Linked DNA regions of Limibacter armeniacum. The protein of the gene in region 1 interacts with the protein of each later gene in a pairwise test. Links are inferred from orthologs where the notes say so. Each region holds a gene or a part of one and is shown on either strand. Other genes may lie near its edges. The genes, in order: priA and V6R21_RS28750.

Region 1 (3,428 bases):
TTTAAAGGGTGGCTGTCCCTTTTTTTGTATTGGCTGATCACCTAATAAAAGACGCAATCATTGTATTTTTAGTTTAAACAACAGTATTAATGGAAGCAAAGGAAGATTAATGGAAGTGAATCCCAACAGATAAACATCAGTTAAAATAGCTTAAAAAGTAGTGAAATATCCTATAAATTAAACATTTAAACGGGTTGCAGTCTACAAATAGTTAAAAAAATAGGTATCCCAACTAAATGTGAATACCTATCTGAAATGGCTTTTATATTAACAATTTGATAAAAACCTCATTTTGCACTATTCAAAGTTATGTTTTTATCTAAACTGGATCAACATCAATATTGACATATACCTTTCTGAACTGTCTGTCACCATCCAACTCACCAAGTACTTCCCTGATGATCTCTTTTACTTTTTGTGGATTTACTTTTTGGCGTTCCAGCTTGACCAAAATATCCATCAGGTAATGGTTTCGAATCTTGTTGATGACAGGTTCCTGCGGACCCAAAACCCTTTTTGCACCCAATTTCTTAACCAGTTCTCTTGCCAGCAGTCCAGCCGCTGCTGAAGCCTTATCACGATCCTCTGCTTTCACAGACAATTTGATCAGTCTTGTAAATGGTGGATAATGATATTGCTTGCGTTCCTCTATTTCTTTCCGGAAAAAGGCTTCATAATCTGCACGGGCTACTTTATGCAGGATCGTTTGCTTTACATTATTCGTTTGAATCACAACCAGTCCCTTGTCTTTTTTTCGCCCTGCCCTACCACTTACCTGCGTTAGCATCTGAAACGTACGTTCTTCTGCACGGAAGTCAGGGAAGTTCAGCATCCGGTCGATATCAAATACACCGACTAGGTTTACATGATCAAAATCAAGTCCTTTACTGACCATCTGTGTTCCGACCAGAATATCAATGTGACGCTGTTCGAAATCCTGAATAATCTGTTGGTATCCGTATTTTTTCCTTGTGGTATCTTGATCAAGTCGCTGTACCCTAGCTTCAGGAATCAGGAACTTGATATCCTCTTCCAGCTTTTGTGTACCAACGCCCATTGTCCTAATCTTGGTAGAGCCACACTGTACACAGCTTTTAGGCACTGCTTCCGAATGTCCACAATAGTGGCAACGTAGCTGGTTACGATGAATATGGTAAGTCAAACTTACCGAGCAGCTTGGACAGGTCGGAATCCAGCTACAATCCTCACACATCACATAAGGCGCATACCCACGACGGTTCTGAAACAAGATCACTTGCTTATGCTCATTGATAGAATTACGCACCTGTTCGAGCAATACAGAAGAAAAATCTTCCTTCATGGTTTTGCGCTTGCGTTCCAGTTTAAGGTCTGCCAACGTCACTTCAGGCAACTGAGCATCACCAAATCGCTTTTTGAGTTGCACCAAACCATAAGCACCATTCAAGGCATGGTAAAATGACTCCACAGAAGGCGTTGCCGATCCCAAAACCACTTTGGCTTTGTGCATCTGTGCCAGTACCAATGCCATATCTCGGGCATTGTAACGAGGTGCAGGGTCATACTGTTTGTAAGAAGGCTCATGCTCCTCATCCACCACTATCAGACCAAGGTTTTCAAAAGGCAAAAAGATAGACGAACGTACCCCAACTACCACCTGATAGCGACCATCTGCCACTCCTTTCCAAACCTCAACCCGCTCGTTATCCGAAAACTTGGAATGGTAAACCCCGAGTAAATCCCCGAAGATTTTTTTCAAGCGGACCACCATTTGGGCTGTCAGTACAATCTCAGGCAACAGAAATAATACCTGTGAGCCACTATCCAGTACCTTTTTTATCAGCTCTATATAAACTTCCGTTTTACCACTTCCAGTCACCCCATGAAAAAGGACAATATCCTTCTCCTCAAAATAACCTAGCACCTGACTTTCCGCTGCCTGCTGTGCTTCTGACAGTTTTACTTCAGCATCCTGATAACGGGTAGCGCTATATTCATCTTCTTCAAAGCGGGAAACAATAAACTCAAACTCTTCTAATATACCATTCCTGATCAGGGTGGTCAATGAACTGGCAGAAACCTGACTTGTTCCTCCTTCCAGCAACTCTTTCTTATCAATCCCTTCCTCATTGGATGCTGGATTGGTTAGAACAGGCACCATCATCAGGAATTTCATCAATACCTCTTCCTGCTTGGCCTTTTGCTTAGTTCCCAAAGAAGCAAATAGTTGTTCCAGTCCTTCTTCTGTTTCCAGAAATATAGGATTCAACCTAAGTTTCTTCTTAGTCTTAGGTTTATACTTGTCCTTTACTGCCTCAAACAATAGAATCGCTTCTTTCCGAACCAGTTCCTTGACGATATAATAAGGATTCTTTACCTCCAAAATATCGGCTGCCTGTTCATAAGGAATAGAATCTTCCTGTTCCAAAGAACGCAACAGCCTAAGTTCTTTATCCGAAAGCACTTCCAAATCCAGCGCTTCCTCAATATCAAACTCTGGTCTTAGCTGAATACGGGATTGACTACTCAGCTTTAGGCCTGCCGGCAACCCAGCTTTCATTACTTCACCGGGTGTTGCCACGTAGTACTGAGCCATCCAGTTCCAAAACTTTAACTGAAGCTCATTGACTGTTGGTGAGTCATCCAGTAAGTCCAGCAGGTATTTTGCCTGATAGTTTTTTGGAGGTCGATTGTGGATATCAGCAATGATACCTGTATGCAGTTTGCGTGCACCAAACTCTACCAATACCCGTACGCCTTTCTGAACAAGGTCATTCATGGCAACCGGTACTCGGTATGTAAATGTGCCCGGAATAGGCACTGGAAGTAGTACTTCCACAAAAAGTGTTGGTTCGCTAGTCAGTTCGAGGTCCATAGTTAGAGACTAGAGACAAGAAGCTAGAACATAGAGAAGATAATAGGCTTTTTCTAGCTTCTATGTTCCAGCATCCAGCTTCTTTATTATAAACTTTTCTTCTTCGGTTTGGTCATTCGGAATTCCTTCAGGTAGAATGGCTCAAAATAGGCCACATCCTCAAATTCCTCTTTGGCAAATTTCTCAGCAGCCAATGTCCCTACATGTTTAGCAGAAGGAACAATACCGTCTAGGAAAGTGCTGTTTTCATGTGCCAATACTTCTTTGCACTTATCAGCTCCATTTCCAAAAAACACGATTGGCTGTTTATCCAATTCTTCCTTGAAAGAGGTCTCGTCCATCACCTTTGGATGTACTTTCTCCGTTTCATTCAAAGCTGTATCATACAATGCCGTATAAACTTCCATTCGGCGGGCATCAATCATTGGGCAAAGCAATATACCCTCCTTATAATAAGGTGCGATTTCTTTTGCCATTGACTTCAGCGTGCTGACAGCTATCAATGGAATCTCCAACGTATAGCAAAAACCTTTCGCCGCAGCTGTTCCGATACGCAACCCGGTATAAGACCCCG
Region 2 (3,117 bases), on another replicon or contig:
ACTAAACTGAATGACTTCAACCACTTATTCTGACAATTCTTTTGATTCTACTCTAATCAGCTGGTACCTAAAGCATAAGAGAGATTTACCTTGGCGTGAAACAACTGACCCATATAAGATCTGGTTATCTGAAATCATATTACAGCAGACCAGAGTCCAACAAGGGCTACCTTACTATGAGCGGTTTGTAGCTCAATATCCGACAGTCAAAGACTTTGCGGCGGCTCCACAAGATGAAATCCTGCGTTTATGGCAAGGGTTGGGCTATTACTCGAGAGCGAGAAATATGCATACGACAGCAAACCACATTGTTGATGAACTGGGAGGTACATTTCCGACATCATACAAAGAACTTTTAAAGCTAAAGGGTGTTGGTAAATATACAGCGGCAGCTATTGCTTCATTTGCCTTTAAGGAAAAAGTAGCCTCAGTGGACGGAAATGTGTACAGGGTTTTGTCTCGTGTATTTGGTATGGCTGATGATATTGCTAGTCCAAAAGGACAGCAGGCATTTTCAGAATTAGCGAATTCATTAATTTCTGAAGAACATCCTGACCTTTTTAACCAAGCTTTAATGGAGTTTGGAGCAATTCAATGTACTCCTGCTAACCCGAACTGCATGTTTTGTCCGTTTGCTCAAGAATGTGTAGCAAGATCAAATGGAGAACAGAGTAGTTTTCCTGTCAAAACAAAAAAGGTAAAGGTAAAAAAGCGTTTTCTTCATTACCTTGTCTTTGAACATAAAGGGATGCTCTTAATGAAACAGAGAAAAGGTAAGGACATATGGCAGGGTTTGTTCGATTTCTACCTGATTGAGAGGGATAAATTTCTTACATTTGATGCCTTAATTTCATCACTTTCTAGTGATGAAATATGGGGAACTGGTTTGTTAGAAACGGCGATGGATAATAATGTAAAAGAATCGCCTGATTTTAAGCATATATTGACCCACCAACGGCTATCCGTTCGTTTCTTTAAGGTTGAATTACCGAATGCAGAAAAACTACAGGAACTATCAAATCATTTGGGAATGAGTGTTTTATCAATAGATGAGGTAAATGATAGTCCGAAACCGATCCTGATTGAGAATTATTTGAAAGAATATATTTATTAAGTATTTTGTTTTAGTGATAGAAGCCTATTTATTCTTGGATTAAGCAAAGGATTTTTACCTTTAGTACCAAATAGATAGGAAATTCATAAACATAAAATTATGGCTAACGGAGTAAATAAAGTAATACTAGTAGGTAACCTAGGAAGAGACCCAGAAGTAAGACACCTTGAAAGCGGCACTTCAGTTGCTACGTTTCCAATTGCGACGACTGAATCATATACAGATCGTGATGGAAACAAGCAGTCTATGACAGAGTGGCATAATATTGTTCTTTGGAGGGGCTTGGCAACAGTTGCTGAAAGATATCTGAAAAAAGGAAGCAAAATTTATGTTGAAGGTAGACTCACTACACGCTCTTATGAAAAAGATGGTGTTACCCGTTATGTAACTGAAGTTGTAGGAAGAGACATGGTTATGTTAGATAACCGTACAGAAGGAGGCAGTAGCATGCCTGGCTATGAGCCACCAATGAACGAGCCGGCTATGGGTGGTTCTTCAAATGTTTCTCCAGTTTCAACTTCAACTGAAAGCACTTCATCTGGAAGTGATTCACTTGGAGGTGATGATCCTGATGATTTACCGTTCTGATTTTTTATATTTCAGGAAAATGGTATGCTTTTATCTCTGAAGTATACCATTTTCCAATATATGTTTAACTAAACTGTTAAAGCTTTGGCTGACACGATTGATGGTGATTCGGTCCAGCAGTTGATGTTCCTGATGACGAGCATGCTGTCCGATCTACCTTATTTTAGTATCCTGATCACCTTATTTCTCCTATTGTTATCAGGATTAATATCAGGGTCTGAAGTTGCCTATTTCTCCCTTACCGCTGAGCAGATTAAACGCTGTAAAAACAGTGAGGATGCTACTGAAAAGCGGGTTTTTAAACTATTGCAAAATCCAAAAGACCTTCTGGCTACAGTACTGATTCTGAATAATCTAGTCAATGTAGCTATTGTTACACTCTCCACTTATATTTCATGGGATATAGCAAGCAAGATGGGTATGGAAAAAGATGCCCCTATCATCTTGTTTTTCATGACAGTTGTTGTCACGGCAGCGGTGGTGTTTTTTGGAGAGATTGTACCAAAAGTTTATGCTTCTCAGCGAAATCTGCGTTTTGCAAAGCAAGTGTCAGGCATTATATCAGCAGCAATTACAATGCTTAGCCCTATGGCATCAGGGTTAACCTTTTTGGGTGATTTTGTAGAAAAACTACTTAAAAAGAAAAAGAAGATTGAGGTATCAGTCAATGAACTTAATGAGGCTGTAGAAATTGTGACAGCTTCCGAAGATACAATCAATGCTGAAGAGATTCTGAAAGGAATTGTAAACTTTGGTTCCATGAGTGTGAAGCAAATTATGCAGTCACGAATGGACATTGAAGCAATTGATATCTCGATGGATTATCACCATGTAATGGATAGGATCAATAAGAGTGGTTACTCGCGAATCCCAGTTTTTGTGGATAGTATTGATAATATACATGGTATCTTGTACATCAAAGACCTCCTCCCCTACTTGGATGAGGAAGAGCATTTCAAATGGCAAGATAAAGTGAGGAGAGATACATTCTTCATTCCTGAAAACAAGAAAATAGATGAGTTGCTTAGAGACTTTCAGGAGAAGCGTGTTCATATAGCCATCATCGTTGATGAATATGGAGGAACAACCGGACTAGTCACACTTGAAGATATCATTGAGGAAATTGTTGGTGAAATCAATGATGAGTTTGATATGCCGGATGAAATGGGGTATAAAAAACTTAGTGATGCTAAGATGGTGTTTGATGGTAAAACATCTTTGCTTGATTTCTGTAAGGTAACAGGTGTTGACCCTGAAATAATGGGTGAAGCTAAAGGAGTGAGTGAGTCGTTGGGAGGTTTGATGCTGGAGTTGTTCCGGAAAATGCCTAACACAGGAGAGCAGGTTAGTTTTTCCAATCTAATATTCAAGGTAAAAGCCGTTGATAAGAAAAGAATAAAGATGATTGAAGTGAC

The links.
Region 2: the proteins of priA (region 1) and V6R21_RS28750 interact in binary tests that used the Escherichia coli proteins (3 or more experiments, as listed by UniProt). The link is inferred for Limibacter armeniacum from one-to-one orthologs.

The regions. Positions count from the first base shown.
Region 1 is NZ_JBAJNO010000008.1:219,732-223,159, reverse strand. Bases 88-3,183 are described here. They hold priA (replication restart helicase PriA), read right to left. Parts: upstream 2,855-3,183; coding sequence 320-2,854; downstream 88-319. Other genes in these bases: tsaB (tRNA (adenosine(37)-N6)-threonylcarbamoyltransferase complex dimerization subunit type 1 TsaB), read right to left, coding at 2,941-3,183. In the rest of the region: more of tsaB, read right to left, coding at 3,184-3,428.
Region 2 is NZ_JBAJNO010000009.1:2,629,383-2,632,499, reverse strand. Bases 173-2,957 are described here. They hold V6R21_RS28750 (single-stranded DNA-binding protein), read left to right. Parts: upstream 173-1,213; coding sequence 1,214-1,702; downstream 1,703-2,957. Other genes in these bases: gldE (gliding motility-associated protein GldE), read left to right, coding at 1,787-2,957; mutY (A/G-specific adenine glycosylase), read left to right, coding at 173-1,114. Also shown: more of mutY, read left to right, coding at 11-172; more of gldE, read left to right, coding at 2,958-3,117. UniProt on the Escherichia coli protein: Plays an important role in DNA replication, recombination and repair. Binds to ssDNA and to an array of partner proteins to recruit them to their sites of action during DNA metabolism. Acts as a sliding platform that migrates on DNA via reptation.